DNA from 4 places in the Sporomusa intestinalis genome. Region 3 is predicted to be linked to each of the others. Evidence: riboswitches for the same ligand, from Rfam matches in the RefSeq annotation. Region 3 holds a riboswitch; each other region holds the start of a gene.
The links. Region 3 has a riboswitch for S-adenosylmethionine ahead of metX (homoserine O-acetyltransferase MetX). Riboswitches for the same ligand answer to the same signal wherever they lie in the genome.
Positions count from the first base shown of each region.

Region 1 (4,209 bases), 1.3 Mb from region 3:
AAAGGCAGAAGGGAGCTTGACTGCAAGACAGACAAGTCGAGCAGGGACGAAAGTCGGGCTTAGTGATCCGGTGGTACCGAGTGGAAGGGCCATCGCTCAACGGATAAAAGCTACCCTGGGGATAACAGGCTAATCTCTCCCAAGAGTCCATATCGACGGGGAGGTTTGGCACCTCGATGTCGGCTCATCACATCCTGGGGCTGAAGTAGGTCCCAAGGGTTGGGCTGTTCGCCCATTAAAGTGGTACGTGAGCTGGGTTCAGAACGTCGTGAGACAGTTCGGTCCCTATCCATCGCGGGCGTAAGAGACTTGAAGGGAACTGCTCCTAGTACGAGAGGACCGGAGTGGACGGACCCATGGTGTACCAGTTATCCCGCCAGGGGTAGAGCTGGGTAGCTACGTCCGGAAAGGATAAACGCTGAAAGCATCTAAGCGTGAAACCAGCCTTAAGATGAGGTCTGTCATTCGCAAGAAGTAAGGCCCCTTGGAGAAGACAAGGTTGATAGGCCAGGAGTGGAAGTGGAGTGATCCATGGAGCGGACTGGTACTAATAGGCCGAGGACTTGACTTTAAACCCTCGTTTGCATGAAGTGCAAACATCGATGATTATTGCGCAATGCTTATCTTCTGTGAAGTTTTCAGGGAATAAAGAGAGGAGAATTAGGAGGTTCCGCGCTCCGCTTGGAACTAAGCGATTCACGCAGGTTTCCGCGTCGCTATCGCTCCTAAAAACCTGGTTCTCTGCTTAAAAATCCAGTGACGATAGCTGTGGGGTTCCACCTGTTCCCATACCGAACACAGCAGTTAAGCCCACAAACGCCGAAGGTACTTGGCTGGAAACGGCCCGGGAGATTAGGAAGTTGCTGGTTGCAAAGCACCTACTGAATGTAGGTGTTTTTTATTTACCGTAAGTTTTGACTGTTTGCAAAAACTTTTTTTATTTGCCATATTATATTATAATAATTATTAGGTACAAACCGGCAATCTACACGAGGGAGGGTTAATCAAATGGCAAGCAAAATAGGCAAAGAGTTTATGGAGAAAACCAAGTACAAATTTGCCACACATTCTGATCAGGCCCGGGGCTTGCCACACCCGCCGGTGGAAATGGATATAGGTAATACCGGCTTTGTGATCGATCTGCCAGATCACAGTTCGGGGACGGCTGATATTTCCCTAACCCAGGCGATTCAGCATCGGACCAGTGTCCGTAACTATGCAGCCAAGGCATTGTCTTTATCTGAGCTTTCTTATTTGCTGTGGTGCACACAAGGGGTTAAGTCGATTGAACCGCATTTGGTCACCTTCAGAACCGTACCTTCAGCCGGGGCAAGACACGCCTTTGAGACGTATCTGCTAGTGAATCAGGTTGCTGGTTTGGAACCGGGATTATACAGGTTCTTAGCGGTTGATCACCAATTGGCCAAGCTAGAGGCCACAGGCAATATCGCCGAAATAATTACAGAAGCATGTCTGGGGCAAAAGTTTGTTAAGACAAGTGCAGTTACATTTATTTGGACGGCAGCTGCTTATCGTATGACCTACCGCTATGGCCAGCGCGGCTACCGGTATTTACACCTGGATGCCGGTCATGTCTGCCAGAACCTCTACCTGGCGGCAACCGCAGTGGATTGCGGCGTGTGCGCCATTGCCGCTTTTGATGATGATAAGCTTAATGCGGCACTGGTCATTGATGGCGATAACCAGTTTGCTGTCTATGTAGCAACTGTTGGGAAAAGAATATAACCCATGTAGTACCAGGCGATAGGGAAGAGGGAACCCACTCTTACTGACCAATAAAAATTCTTGACAGTTACATATACCTGTGTTACTATTACTCAAGAATAAAAAAAGAATACAGTATTTTTCATCAAGAGTTGGCTGAGGGACTGGCCCAATGAAGCCGCGGCAACCATCGCAAAGCGAACGGTGCCAATTCCTGCAACCTGTAAGGGTTTGGCAGATGAAGAATGCATAGTTTTTGAATTATGCCTCTTCGACTGCGAAGAGGTTTTTTATTTGTACAGCATAAAAGGGAGGCAGTTACTATGATTTCATTAACAGGATTGCAGAAGATATATAACGGCGATTCCGGCGCGGTAATCGCCCTTGATAATGTATCTTTGGCTATAAAGCAGGGCGAGATTTATGGCATTATCGGCAAAAGTGGCGCCGGTAAAAGCACGCTTATCCGCTGCATAAACCTATTGGAACGTCCTACCGCCGGCCAGGTATTTGTTGCCGGCCAGGAAATGACAGCGTTGTCGGAAGCGCAATTGCGCGATGCCCGTAAAAGCATCGGCATGATTTTTCAGCATTTTAATCTGTTGTCTTCGCGCACCGTGCTCGACAACGTAGCTTTTCCCTTGGAAATTGCCGGTATCGGTAAAGCGGAGCGGATAAAAAAAGTACTGCCGCTGTTAGAGCTTGTTGGCTTGTCTGACAAAAAAGATGTTTACCCGGCCCAGCTCAGCGGCGGGCAAAAACAACGGGTAGGCATTGCCCGGGCCCTGGCGAGTGAGCCCAAAGTGCTATTATGCGATGAGGCAACTTCAGCCCTTGACCCGCAGACGACAGAGTCAATTCTGGCTTTATTGAAAGATATTAATAGAAAGCTCGGCTTGACGATTGTTTTGATTACCCATGAAATGCATGTCATTAAGGCAATCTGTGATCAAGTGGCCGTAATTGAAGCCGGCCGGCTTGTGGAAACCGGGAAGGTGTTTGATGTATTTACCAGGCCGCAGTCAGACACCGCCCGTGAGTTTATTAAAGCCGTAGTAAATAATAAATTGCCGGAAGCCTTGGCCGAGATGGTATCAGACCAGCCGGTTGCCGGCAGCAACCTGGTTGTGCGCTTATCTTTTTTTGGGACGGCCACGAATGAACCTGTTATTGCCGGCCTAATCAGGCGTTTTGCCGTTGATGTCAATATAATCTCCGGCAATATCGACCATTTACAGGCAATACCTTATGGCACGCTGGTTATAGAGCTGTCAGGCAAACAGGAGGATATTCAAGCTGCGCTGCATTATCTGCAGGCCAGAGATTTAGGAACAGAGGTGATTGGATATGTCACAAGACATGCTTATGCTGCTGGCTGAGGCTTTTGGCGAAACAGTGTATATGGTAGCGGTTTCAGCCCTGGTCTCCGCCTTGCTGGGAATCCCGCTCGGGGTAATCCTGGTTATTACCGGCAAGGGCCATATAAAAGAGAACCTGGTTTTTAACCAGGCCTTAGGGGCAATAGTTAATGCTGCCAGGTCAACTCCGTTTATTATTTTGATGGTCGCTATTATACCTTTTACCAGGATTATTGTTGGTACATCCATCGGCACCAATGCGGCGATCGTACCTCTCACCATTGCGGCCATTCCCTTTGTCGGCCGGGTTGTAGAGTCAGCCCTCAAAGAAGTGGATGCCGGACTTGTCGAAGCAGCGCAGTCAATGGGGGCATCGCCCCGGCAAATCATCTTGAAGGTGCTTATCCCGGAAGCCCTGCCATCTATATTACTAGGGCTGACATTAATGGTAATCAGTTTGATTGGTTATTCGGCCATGGCTGGTGCAATTGGCGGCGGCGGTTTGGGAGACCTGGCGATCCGCTATGGTTATCAACGCTTTAGAGCGGATGTCATGCTGGCAACGGTTGTTATCCTGATCGCGCTGGTACAGATTGTCCAGTCCAGTGGCGACTACTTCGCCCATAAACTTAACAAACGCTAAACTATGGAAACAGAATACAGGGGGTATACGTAAGCATGGAAGCTATTATTGGCAATATTCGTGGCGGCGGTTACGCTTCAGCCAAGGCCCGGCAATTTACTGAATCAGTCATTAGAGAGATGAGCCGGATTGCGGCTGCCCATAATGCGATCAATCTTGCCCAGGGGTTCCCTGATTTTCCGGCGCCGGCAGCGATTAAACAGGCTGCTGTCAGGGCAGTTAATGACGATCATAATCAATACGCCATAACCTGGGGCACAAAAGGCCTGCGTGATGCTATTGCCGCCAAGGTGGAACGGGACTATGGCGTTGTTATCGACCCTGAACGCCAGCTTACCGTGTGTTGCGGAGCCACAGAGGGAATGATTGCCACCCTCCTGGCAATTGTTAACCCCGGCGATGAAGTCATTATATTTGAACCGTTTTATGAAAATTATGGCGCTGATGTAATCCTGTGCGGCGCGGTACCCCGGTATGTCAGCT
Region 1 is NZ_AP042390.1:153,965-158,173, forward strand. It holds rRNA gene ACZ481_RS00780 (23S ribosomal RNA) at 1-571, shown strand, start outside; rRNA gene rrf (5S ribosomal RNA) at 753-869, shown strand; gene ACZ481_RS00790 (SagB/ThcOx family dehydrogenase) at 1,009-1,746, shown strand; SAM riboswitch class I at 1,865-1,970, shown strand; gene ACZ481_RS00795 (methionine ABC transporter ATP-binding protein) at 2,049-3,104, shown strand; gene ACZ481_RS00800 (methionine ABC transporter permease) at 3,073-3,726, shown strand; gene ACZ481_RS00805 (pyridoxal phosphate-dependent aminotransferase) at 3,762-4,209, shown strand, end outside.
Region 1: linked by a shared signal. The riboswitch ahead of ACZ481_RS00795 (methionine ABC transporter ATP-binding protein) and the one ahead of metX (homoserine O-acetyltransferase MetX) in region 3 are both predicted to bind S-adenosylmethionine.

Region 2 (4,209 bases), 2.2 Mb from region 3:
TTTTTCATGCCGGGACAGGCTGCCAGGATGGCCGGATTGTGACTAATGGCGGCCGGGTGCTGGGTGTGACTGCGGTTGCCCCTGACATTCAGGCCGCGGTGGCTAAGGTCTACCAGGCGGTGCCGGCGATACAGTTTGCCGGCATGCAGTATCGTAGAGACATTGCCCACCGGGCGTTGAACCGGAAGTAAAGGCAGCGCGCAGAAGGAGTGCATACTTTGGATGCTGGTTTAATAGCCATCAATTTACTGGTCCTTGTTGTGACTGTTATCGGCATTGGCTTAACGGTTATCGGCTTACCCGGGAATTGGCTGATTTTTTTCATTGCCCTGGGCTATGGTTATCTGGAATCCTTTGTCTATATGAATCATACGGTCCTGCTTATTCTGTTTGGCGCTGTGCTGGCCGGGGAACTGGTTGAGTTTGTCGCCGGCGCGTTAGGGGCAAAAAAGGAAAATGCCTCAAATAGGGCGGTTCTGGCCGCATTTATCGGCGGTATCGCCGGCGGGATTCTTGGTACCGGGATCATGCCGGGCCTGGGGTCTATCGCCGGAGCCGTGGGCGGTTCTTTTGCCGCCGGCTATCTGGCGGAATACGCTGCCACAGGCAACTCGGAAAAGGCCGGGCGAGTGGCAAAAAGTATTGTGGTCGGTCAGGCATTGGGGCTTATCTTCAAACTAGCGATGGCCATCGGCATGGTGGCGCTGATCATTTCCAGGCTAACGTGGGCAGGGTGACAGGAGGAACCATATGAAACGACAGCAAATACTCGATGCCGCTTATACTGTTTTTTCCCGCAAGGGGTATCACCGGGCCACTGTCGATGAGATTATTGCCATGGCCGATACCGGCAAAGGCACGGTATATAATTATTTTGCCAGTAAGGAGCAGCTGTTTTATACCCTGGTCAAAGAGCGCAGCGCCAAATTTGAAGCTGAGCTTAACCGGCTGGCCGGTCTTGATGAATTGCCGCTAATCAAAATAAAGAAAGTAATTAAGGTTTTTTTAGAATTTTATGTCGCTAATGCTGATTTATGGCGGGTACTGATGCACGAGATGCGCGGCCTGGGCCATGAGGAAGCATCAAACTTTACTGCGGCCCAGCGCGAAAAATACCGCGAACGGTTTGGCCATACCATTGGGGTGCTGGAGACGGTTTTGCAGGCTGGTATTGAGCAGGGGGCTATCCGCCGGTGTGATGTGCATAAAGCGGCCCACGGGCTGTTTAGTGTCATTGTAATGATGGTTTTTCAGGGCTTTGTCGATGCCCGGGCCGATTCGATTGAAGCGAATGCCAACAATATTGCCGACATTTTTCTCTATGGTGTTGTGAAACGCTGAGTGTAAAGACGCCTGGTTGCGTGAAAAAAGGCTTGAACCTCTTTCTGGGCGAAAGGGTTCAAGCCTTACCTGTATTGTTGATAATTTAGAAGGCCGGGACAATGGCTCCCTGGTACTTGTCGTTGATGAATTTTTTTACTTCTTCCGAGGTCAGGGCTTTGGTCAGCTTTTGAATTTCCGGGCGGGTTTCATCCCCTTTGCGGATGGCCAGAATGTTGACATAAGGAGAGTCCTTCTGTTCAATAAAGAGCGCATCTTTGGCCGGGACAAGCTGTGCTTCCAGGGCGTAATTGGTGTTGATAACCGCTAGCGCAACGTCGTCCAGGGCGCGCGGCAGCTGCGGGGCTTCCAGTTCGCGGATTTTAACGTTTTTGGGGTTGTCCGCTATGTCTTTTACCGTGGCATTAATCCCAACGCCGTCTTTCAGTTTAATAATACCGGCTTTTTCTAACAGGGCTAACGCCCGGCCGCCGTTGGTAGGGTCGTTAGGAATGGCAACCTGGGTGCCGCTTTGCAGCTCATTCAGACTTTTGATTTTTTTGGAGTAGATGCCCATGGGCTCGATATGTACGGCCGCGGTGTAGGTAAGATCCAGTTTACGCTCGCTGCTGAATTTAGTCAGGTAGGGAATATGCTGGAAGAAATTCGCGTCCAGTTCTTTCTCGGCCACGGCGATATTCGGACGGACATAATCGCTCATTTCCACGATAACCAGATTAATCCCGTCTTTTTCCAAAGCAGGTTTGACTACATTGAGAATCTCGGCATGGGGTACGGCGGTAGCGCCAACCTTAACCGTCGTTTTTTCCGCAGCTGCCGGCGCCGGGGTTTCTTTGCCGCCGCAGCCGCTGATGAAGGTAGCTAAGGCCAATAAGGCTGTAAGCAATAATAAGGTTATTCTTTTCATACATGATTCCTCCTGGATAAAAATATAATATGGTTGTTGACAGCAGACAAAGTGGTTGCGGTCCTCCCTCCTCCGTGGCCAATAATTAAAGCCTCTCCGACAGTGTGAAGAGGCTTGTTGTCCAGTTCTTCATCTGTCAGGAGTTAATCCTGGTGGAATTGGCACCGTTCGCATGCGCGATGGTTGCCGCGGCGTCATAGGGCCATTCCCTCAGCCAGCTCTTGATGAGTATATTTAATTTACAAAATTTATGATACCATGGCAAAATGTATCTGTCAACAGGATTATTGATGTATTATTTACGTGAAGAAGACAAAGTTTATTACTATATAGCCCATTTTAATTAAATAAAGATAAAAAGGATTAAAGAAGGAAAATCCAGGTTAACAGCGAACTAATCATAGCAATAGCAAGTCATTTACAGGGAGGCGCATAGCATGCCGGTAAATCCCAAATTGAAAGATGAACTGACAGATCAGTTGTTCAGGGGTATTTTGTCGCTGCAAAATGAAGAGGAATGTTATCAGTTTTTTGAGGATGTTTGTACAATCGGCGAGATCAAAGCCATGGCCCAGCGGCTGGAAGTGGCGCGCTTATTAAAAGCAGGGGTCATTTATGATGATATTGTAGCGTCGACCGGCGCCAGTACGGCGACAATCAGCCGGGTAAAGCGCTGCCTGTATTACGGTGCCGACGGATACAAAGCGGTACTGGATCATTTAGAAGGAAAAAAGGCTGACTAAAAAATGGAGTGGGGATAATGAACAAAAATCAGTTTGTACCGCAAATTCCTTATGGTACACGGGATCTGCTGCGGCGGGAAGCCAGGCAGAAGCGGCTGGTCGAAGGCTCACTGGCGGAACTGTTTTCCCGCTGGGGTTATGATGAGGTGGTCACCCCAACGTTCGAATACATTGAAACCCTCACCGTGGGTACCGGCAGTGATATGCATCAGCAGGTATTTAAGTTTTTCGACAACAACAACCGTATTTTAGTGCTTAAACCGGATATGACTACGCCGATTGCCCGCGTGGCCGCGACCAGGCTGAAGGGAGGGGCGCTGCCGCTGCGGCTGTTTTATCTGACCAATGTATTCCGTCACGAACAGGCTCAGGCCGGCCGGCAGTGCGAGTTTTATCAGGCCGGGGTTGAACTGTTAGGCGCGCCCGGGCCGGCGGCCGATGCCGAGGTGGTGGCGCTGGCCGTGGAAACCATGCTGGAGTCCGGTCTGGCTAATTTTCAAATCAGCTTAGGCCAGGTGGATTTTATCAATGGCCTGATGGCCGAGAGCGGGTTAACACCGCAATGTCAGCAGCAGGTCAAGGGCGCTATGGTCGCCCGGGATTTAGTAGGGCTGGGTGAGATCCTGGCAACTAGCGGCTTATCGCCGGGAGCGCAGGCTTTGCTGCAGCAAATTCCTTTGCTCCATGGCCAGGAGGAGATGCTTAGCAAGGCCTACCGGCTGGTAAACAATGACCTGAGCCGGCAGGCTCTGGCTAATCTGGCTGATATCCGCAGGCTGCTGGCCGGCTATGGTGTGGACCGGTATGTTAATTTTGACTTAGGGATTATTCGTGACTTCGATTACTATACAGGCATGGTATTGGAAGGCTATACACCAGGCCTGGGCTTCCCCCTGTGCGGCGGCGGCCGGTATGACAGGCTGCTGGCGGCCTTTGGTGTTGACAGTCCGGCCACCGGCTTTGCGCTGGGCATTGAACGGGTGCTGCTGGCGATGGAGCGGCAGGGCATCAGTGCCAGCCTGCCGGCGCAGGAGGTATATATTGCCTGGGCGCAAGGGCGGCTTGCCGCCGCGATTGAGGCGGCGAAGAACTGCCGTAAAGCCGGCCGGCGCACCAAACTGGCTCTGGCCCCGGCGGCCAGGGACCAGGCGGAACGGCTGGCGGCCGAATACGGCTGTGAAGAGTTGATTTATATTGAATAAACGGGTGAAGCAGCTG
Region 2 is NZ_AP042390.1:3,633,605-3,637,813, reverse strand. It holds gene purD (phosphoribosylamine--glycine ligase) at 1-191, shown strand, start outside; gene ACZ481_RS17175 (DUF456 domain-containing protein) at 219-737, shown strand; gene ACZ481_RS17170 (TetR/AcrR family transcriptional regulator) at 751-1,341, shown strand; gene ACZ481_RS17165 (MetQ/NlpA family ABC transporter substrate-binding protein) at 1,427-2,248, opposite strand; SAM riboswitch class I at 2,375-2,479, opposite strand; gene ACZ481_RS17160 (YerC/YecD family TrpR-related protein) at 2,686-2,991, shown strand; gene hisZ (ATP phosphoribosyltransferase regulatory subunit) at 3,009-4,193, shown strand; gene ACZ481_RS17150 (HDIG domain-containing metalloprotein) at 4,186-4,209, shown strand, end outside.
Region 2: linked by a shared signal. The riboswitch ahead of ACZ481_RS17165 (MetQ/NlpA family ABC transporter substrate-binding protein) and the one ahead of metX (homoserine O-acetyltransferase MetX) in region 3 are both predicted to bind S-adenosylmethionine.

Region 3 (4,209 bases):
GGAAACTCCGGCGGCACCCTGGTCCTGGTAAACGGCATCCCGCTAAATATTCGCGGTACCTATGACTTGAACGATATACCGGTGGAAAATATCGAGCGGGTCGAGATTGTCAGAGGCGGCGGTTCTGTTTTGTACGGCAGTGAGGCAACCGGCGGTGTTATCAATATTATTACTAAGAAGACGCGCGCCAATTACTTTAAAACCGGCTGGGGCAATTACGGTCAGCAGGAGTATACTCTTGGCCTGCAAGCGGGCAGGCTTGGCATTGGCTATCAATATTCCGACTGGGGTACCCGCGATCATGTTGCCAGCGACGGCAGGAAATGGCGAGGACCGGATAACAATAATGTAAGCCTGAACTATATGGTTAACGATAATTGGGATCTGTCATTCAACCATGTTGAATCAAATTATCATTACATCACAAGTACAAAAGACACCGAGCAGGATGTAAAACGGAATAATGTGCAGTTAGCTTATCATGATGATCATTTCCAGTCCACGTTTTATTACCTAGACCGGGTACGGGAGAAGGATGAGTTGACTTTTAAATCAGGCGAACATGCCACCGACGAAGAGAAGAACCGAAACTTCGGACTTGAAGCGCAAAAGGATTGGGATATAGGCAATGCCAAATGGCTGCTGGGCGGTTCCTATAAGCGGGAAGAATATACTCCGGATTCCAGCCCGAAGCAGACCAGGAACAATTTTTCCGCTTATACGCAGTACGAAAAACCGGTCAGCGCATTGAACACATTAATTTTGAGCGCGCGCGAATCCTGGACGACGGGCGCGCCTAATGATTATAACGAAACAAACTTTAGCGGCCAGGCGCAGTTTATCCATAAATTAGCTGAGGCGGAAAATGTGTACGCCAGTGTGGGACAATCCTATAAAATGCCGGATTTGCACCAAATATGGAAAACAGAGGCCGGCGCGGCTTTGCAGGCCCAAACCGGCACGCATTATGAACTGGGCTGGAAAAAGGATGTCGGTGCTCATAAGTGGCGGGCTGCGTTGTTCCATTATGAGATTGATGATAATATTACCGCTACCTATAATTCCACGCGGGAAGAATTCACCTATAAAAATGAGAACTTGAAAAATACCGGCATTGAGCTGGAATGCGTTATTACAAGCGACAGCCCGTTTGGTTACCGCTACGCCGTTAGCTATGGCAATCCGAAAACAAAAACTATAGACAATGGCGTTTCCGCCGGGTGGCAGCGCGATTACTCACGGTGGCAGCTTAACAGCGGCGTAACCTACCAGCAAGAGAGATGGAATGCCGCATTAAATGCAGCCTACATGGCGAAGCGGGTATTGAGCGGCAAAGACACCAAGCCGTATTTAGCTGTCAATTTAAATGTTAATTATGCCACGACAGAGAACAGCAGTGTATTTCTGACAGTTAACAATCTGCTTGACAGGGATGATATTTCCTATCGCTCCTCCTCTACCGCCTATTATTTTACTCCCTGTAATTACATGCTGGGATATAAGATGACCTTCTGATTTGTCGGGAGAAGGACTTTCCTGGTGCCCAACCCGCTTAGCAATGCTCTTTAAGCGGGTTGGGCGACTTTTAGCCAGAGCCCCCTTTGTCCGGCGGGTAACTCACATGCGCTGCCGGCAGCTACCGGCAACAGGGCAGCCCGCGCAGGCAGGCTGCTTTTTGCAGTGCCGCTTGGCATGCTGCACAATCAGGCCGTGAAATTCCCCGTACAGGTATACGTCCCGGGGCAGGTTCGCTTCCAGTTGCCGCCGCAAGCCGTCATAAGTGGGCGGGAGGTCATAACCAAACCGGTGCAACAGGCGTTTGGTATAGGTGTCTATCACAAAAAAGGGTTTGTTCAGGGCGTATAACAAGATGGCATCAGCTGTTTCCCGGCCGATGCCGTTTACGGCCAGCAGTTCAGCCCGGAGCGCATCGCCGTCGCCGGCGGCCGCTTTTTCAATAGTATACCCGTACTTTTCATACCATTGGGTCAGGGCTTTAAGTTTCAGCGCCTTTTGATTATAATAGCCGCTGGAACGGATGAGCTGGGCCAGTTCCCCGGTCCCGACCCCGGCAATAAAGGCTGGCGATAACCGGTCGCCTATATTGGCCAGCGCCTTTTCCACATTGGTCCAGGTGGTGTTCTGGGTCAGAATGGCGCCGACCATCATTTCAAAAGGGGTTTTGGCAGGCCACCAGTTTTGACGGCCATAGGCAGTCAGCAGGGTATTGTATAACTCCAATAATCTATGCATCGTATTGCTCCTTCTGATTATAGCCGGGCGGCGTATATTGGCAGAGATAAGTCATGTGTCTATTATAATTGGTTTTATGGTTAAATGCTTCCTTATATTGCAGAAAAAAGCAGAGGATATACTTGACAAATGTTCTCAGCTTCGCTATCATTTTATACATCACAACCCATTAATTTCATATTAACTCTTATCCAGAGAGGTCGAGGGACTGGCCCGATGACACCCGGCAACCGGCGTATTACGCAGAGGTGCTAATTCCAGCAGGAATCAGATATTCCTGGGAGATGAGAGGGATTAGGTATATGTCAATATGCCCCCTCTGAGAGGGGGTTTTTAATTTTTATATATAATTTATACAGGATTAAAAAAGGGGGCTAAGTTCATGGTTGTTACCTTTTTTCCCGGTTTTAAATGGCGGTCGCAGCTCAAGCTGGCCCGGATTGCCAGCCCGGAAAATCCGTTTACCCTGGTACAGGGCGGTTGTTTAACGGAGATTACGGTGGCGTATGAAACCTATGGCACACTGTCTGCGGCCGGCGACAATGTCGTCCTGGTGGCGCACGCGCTGACCGGCGACAGTCATCCGGCCGCCCACGGGCCGTATGATGAGCGAGGCTGGTGGGAACCGTTAATCGGTCCCGGGCGGACGCTGGACACCGACCGGTTTTACATTATTTGCGCGAATGTGCTTGGCGGCTGTCAGGGGACGACAGGTCCCGCCTCGCCTGACCCGGCTACTGGCAAACCCTATGGCATGCGTTTTCCGGAGATAACCATTAAAGATATGGTAAAGGTCCAGAAGCGGCTGCTGGAGGTGCTGGGGATTCAGCACCTGGCCCTGGTGATCGGCGGTTCGATGGGCGGGATGCAGGTTCTGGAATGGGCGGTAAGCTATCCGGGCTTTATTGATGCCGTTGCTGTCATTGCCGCCCCAGGCTATGCCTCGCCCCAGGCCATTGCCTATAACCGGGTGGGACGGCAGGCAGTCATGCTTGATCCCGCCTGGAACAACGGGGAGTATTATGGCGGGCCCGGTCCGGAGAAAGGCCTGGCGGCGGCCCGGGCCCTGGGCATGATTACCTATCAGAGCGAGCTGTCTATGGCGTATAAGTTTGGCCGGCGCACACGGAGCGGGCAGTTTGAGGTTGAAAACTATTTAGATTACCAGGGAGCGAATATCGTTAGACGCTTTGATGCCAATTCCTATCTTTATCTGCTGCGGGCGCTGGATCTTTTCGACATCAGCGACGGTTACGCCACGCAGGAGGAGGCTTTGGCCCGTATCGATGCCCGGGTGCTTATTGTCGGGGTCAGTTCCGATATCCTGTATCCGCCGCATCAGCAGGAAGAATTGGCGGAAACCTTGCGCCGGGTGGGCGTCCGGACCGAGTTGGCGGTGCTTGACAGCCCCCACGGCCATGACGGATTTCTGATCGATTTTCAATTGCTCAGGCCAATACTTACCCGGTTTATAGATGCCGCCCTGCCGGCGCCTGTTGCTGTGCCGATCAGGCAATGGTTCCGGTTCCGGGCGTCCAGCCTGGCCTATCTCGGCGCCCGCCTGCTGCCGGCGGAGGTATAAACGCAGCTTTTTCCCCTTGTATAACCGCAGGTAATTATAACTATGCATAATAGATATTTTACTTAATTGGCCGCTGCCTTTACAATCAATGTAAAGGTACCAGTCATTCAGGTAAAGGGGAGAAAGTACATGCAAGGGTTACTGACATGGATATTCGGCTATAAGCTGCCGTCAAATGATAATGCAACAGCACAACAAGGCGCGCTTGTTGATAAACGGGAAAAAATCGTACCCATTCCCGTTACGCGGGATATAACGCAGACCAAGGAATTTTGGGACCGGGCCGTACCTTCATAACCGGGGAATAAGCAAAATACGCTTGACAGTTATTGGTAAGGCCAGCCATAGTATAAGGTATATAGTTCTTTTTTGAA
Region 3 is NZ_AP042390.1:1,404,598-1,408,806, forward strand. It holds gene ACZ481_RS06380 (TonB-dependent receptor plug domain-containing protein) at 1-1,515, shown strand, start outside; gene ACZ481_RS06385 (hypothetical protein) at 1,618-2,253, opposite strand; SAM riboswitch class I at 2,438-2,544, shown strand; gene metX (homoserine O-acetyltransferase MetX) at 2,636-3,835, shown strand; gene ACZ481_RS06395 (hypothetical protein) at 3,965-4,132, shown strand.

Region 4 (4,209 bases), 1.2 Mb from region 3:
GCGCATGGCTTCGCTTAGTGAACACAGGTAATAATCACTTAACCATCTGGCCGTGTTCAGCATATTGCTGTCAAACCAGGGCTCCTGATCCAAAATCTCAAAAATTGGTTTTAAGCCTTCGGCTTTTTCCGGTTCCAGGCCAATGATAAATCCTTCCACCTTACGGCTGCCAAAAGGCACAAGTACCCGGCAGCCCACCCGGGCATTGTCCAGATGGGCCGGAATCGTATAAGAAAAAGGCCGGTCAAGGCCGCGGGCCGGAATGTTAACAATAATCTGGGCAGTATTTGCCATAGTCTCACCACTTATCGCCGAATAAAGAGAAGGGGACTGTGCAGTCCCCTTTTTAATTATAAATAGATATTCGCTTTTTACTTGTCAAATACCTGCTGGCGGTTATCCGGATAATGAGCGGCCATTTCCCAGTCAAACCCAGTGTCCATTGGCAAACGTTTAAAAAAACGTCTGGCCCGGTGTCGGCGCAGCGGCGAAAAACGAAGCTTCATATAAGCACACTTCCTAACCCTGAATGGAATAGCCCAGTGATTGCAGCGTTTCTTCAATATAGCCGCTGGGAGTAACCGCTTCGTCATGGGTGACTGCAACCTGATGGTTGGTTAAGGACACCTTTACTGAGGAGACACCATGAAGATGGGACAAAGTATGCTCAATACGATCCCGGCAATGGTCGCCTTTAAGGCCTCCAACACGGTAGATGGATTGTTTGGTGTTTTTCTGTGTAGCCAATGGAATACCTCCTTGTTACTGACTTGAGTGTCCACCATTGTTAGTATTACCATTGGCCGCTAATTAATTAGCTACAGATTTGCTTCTTTGTGCAGAATTTCCGCTTTGTCGGTCTGCTCCCAGGGCAGGCTGACATCGGTGCGGCCAAAATGGCCATAGGCAGCAGTCTGACGGTAAATCGGCCGCCGGAGATTCAGGGATTTAATAATACCGGCCGGTCTTAAATCAAAATGCTTATTGATGAGTTCAACTATTTTCGATTCGGAAATTTTCGCAGTACCGAATGTCTCTACCATAACGGAAACCGGCCGGGCAATACCGATGGCATAGGCCAGTTGGATTTCGCATTTATCGGCTAAGCCGGCGGCAACTACGTTTTTGGCTACATAGCGGGCAGCATAAGCAGCGGAACGGTCGACCTTTGTTGGGTCTTTACCCGAAAAAGCGCCACCGCCATGCCGGGCCATGCCGCCATAGGTGTCAACGATGATTTTCCGTCCTGTTAAACCGGCATCGCCTTGCGGTCCGCCGACCACGAAACGACCGGTCGGGTTGATATAATATTTTGTTTTGGCGTCTAACAGATCCTGGGGCACGATCGGCACGACGACGGCGGCGATTAGATCCTTTTCGATAGTTTCGCGGTCTACTTCCGGGCTGTGCTGAGTGGACACAACAATCGTATCAATGCGTACCGGTTTGCCATCTTCATACTCAACTGTAACCTGGGTCTTGCCATCAGGACGGAGGTAGCCGAGCTCACCGCTTTTACGGACCTCGGACAGTCTGCGGGCCAGTTTATGGGCTAAAGCGATTGGCAGCGGCATATATTCGGGGGTTTCGTTGGTGGCATAGCCGAACATCATCCCCTGATCGCCGGCTCCAATGGCTTCAATCGCGTCCATATCGCCCTGTTTTGCTTCCCAGGCCTTGTCCACTCCCAGGGCAATATCCGGCGATTGTTCGTCAATCGAGGTTAACACACCGCAGGTTTCACCGTCAAAACCATATTTGGCCCGGGTATAGCCGATACTCTTGATGGTTTCACGGACAATTTTGGGAATATCTACATAGCAATTAGTGGTGATTTCTCCCACTACGTGCACAATACCGGTTGTTACCAGGGTTTCGCAGGCAACCCGGGCTGACGGGTCATGAGCCAGAATCGCATCAAGCACACTGTCGGAAATTTGGTCGGCTATCTTATCCGGATGGCCTTCCGTGACAGATTCAGAAGTAAAAAGCACGCGTTTTTTTTCCAAGATCAGTATCCCTCCCTGTTATATTTAAAAAAAGAAAACCCCCGCAAGGGGGTGTGATTTTTTCTTTCACTCCCATCTTACGGTCTTGCCGCCGGAATTGGCACCGTTTTTAGCCGAATAATGCTAAATGGTTGCCGCGGTTTCATCGGGCCAGTCCCTCCACCAACTCTTGATGAGTATAGAGTATGCAATTTTCATATCAAATTTTAATCGAATTAATAAAAAAAATCAAGTAGAATTTGTCAGCATAGCACAAATTCTGTCTAAAATGATTTCTGCAACCTGCTGTTTACTTTGCAGTGGCAGTGCTTCTACCAAGCCGTTTTTGTGAACAATTTTTACGATATTGGTGTCCAGATTAAAACCGGCACCAGGTAAAGTGACATCATTGGCTACAATCATATCCAGGTTTTTCTTGCGCAGTTTTTCCTGGGCATGTTCGATCAGGCCTTCTGTCTCAGCCGCAAAGCCAATTAATAGCTGCTGCTTTTTCCGCTGGCCCAAATCATGCAAAATATCCGGATTTTTGACCAGATTCAGGGTCAGTGCCTGGCCGGTTTTTTTTATTTTTTGCTCTGCTGCCAGTTCAGGCCGGTAATCGGCAACAGCCGCGGCTTTAACGACGATATCAACGGCGTCAAAGTCGGCCAGAACGGCATTGTGCATCTCCGCCGCTGTTTCTACCCTCTTTATGGTAATGCCCGGCGGTACAGGCAAGCTGGACGGTCCGGAAATTAAAATAACTTCAGCACCACGCGCTGCCGCTGCCTGGGCCAGGGCATAGCCCATTTTACCGCTGGAACGGTTGCCAAGGTATCTGACAGGGTCGATGGGTTCCCTGGTGCCGGCGGCAGTAACCAGCAGGCGTTTCCCCGCCAGCTCACGGCGGGGATGCAGGATAGACAGGAGCTTCTCCACAATCGCGGCCGGTTCGGGTAACCGGCCGGGTCCTTCGATTCCACAAGCCAGCATACCTGAGGCCGGTTCCATAATATGATAACCTAAGCTTTTTAGCTTAATTAGATTTTGCTGTGTGACCGGATTGAGAAACATATTTGTATTCATAGCCGGCGCGAGCATAACCGGCGCCGTAGTGGCCATGACGGTGGTTGTAAGCATATCGTCGGCAATACCATTGGCAATTTTGCCGATAATATTGGCTGTTGCCGGGGCAACTAAAAATAAATCAGCCTGTGAAGCCAGGGCAATATGCTGGACATTCCAGGTTTTGGGCTCTTCCCACATATCGGTGACAACCGGATTGCCGCTGATTTCCCGGAAGGTGAGCGGCGTAACGAAAGCAGTGGCGGCTTTTGTCATGATGACATAAACATTGCAGCCGGTTTTTTTTAAACGGCTGACAACATCGACTGCTTTATAGGCAGCAATGCCGCCGGCAACACCCATGACAATCGTTTGACCTGAGGACATGGCTTCCTCCTATTTAATGCCGGTTTTGGTGCGTTCGTAGGTTATTTTCCGCTGGGCTATTTCTTCCAGGGCAATTGTAACAGGCTTATTGGATTTTGATTCTGCTAAAGACGGCTTTCCGTCCATTATTTCTCTTGCCCGTTTGGCCGCAAGCACCACCAGTGTGTATTTACTGTCAACTTTCTCTACTAAAACATCTAAAGATGGATTAATCATTATGTTTCCCCCTAGCCTTTACTTGAAGGTGTGCCTATACACTTTGAACGGTAGAGACTGTCGATTAAATCGATATTCCGTTCTGCCCGGTATTTTTCGGCAGTGATTATCGTTTCAATTCTTTGGACAGCGGCAGCTACCTGATCATTGACCACGATATAATGATAGTTGCGCGCCAGCTTAAGCTCACTGCTTACGCAATGCAAGCGTTTTCTAATCACATCAGGGCTGTCGGTGCCGCGTTTATAAATCCTGTCAGCCAGCTCATTAAGGGAAGGCGGGACAACATATACATAAACACCCTGCGAGAAATTATCCTTGACCTTCATGGCTCCCTGGGTATCAATTTCCAGTACGACATCATACCCGTTATTTAGCTGGTCAAGCACATATTGGCGTGGTGTGCCGTAGAAATTACCGTACACTTCGGCCCATTCCAGCAATTCGCCGTTTTCAATCATTTTCTTAAACTGATCTTTGCCAGTAAACAGGTAGTTTACCCCATCTACCTCTCCCACCCGCGGCGGGCGTGTAGTGGCTGATATCGAGTATT
Region 4 is NZ_AP042390.1:2,617,510-2,621,718, forward strand. It holds gene priA (primosomal protein N') at 1-294, opposite strand, end outside; gene ACZ481_RS12275 (hypothetical protein) at 372-506, opposite strand; gene ACZ481_RS12280 (heavy-metal-associated domain-containing protein) at 520-747, opposite strand; gene metK (methionine adenosyltransferase) at 819-2,009, opposite strand; SAM riboswitch class I at 2,079-2,188, opposite strand; gene coaBC (bifunctional phosphopantothenoylcysteine decarboxylase/phosphopantothenate--cysteine ligase CoaBC) at 2,238-3,440, opposite strand; gene rpoZ (DNA-directed RNA polymerase subunit omega) at 3,450-3,656, opposite strand; gene gmk (guanylate kinase) at 3,668-4,209, opposite strand, start outside.
Region 4: linked by a shared signal. The riboswitch ahead of metK (methionine adenosyltransferase) and the one ahead of metX (homoserine O-acetyltransferase MetX) in region 3 are both predicted to bind S-adenosylmethionine.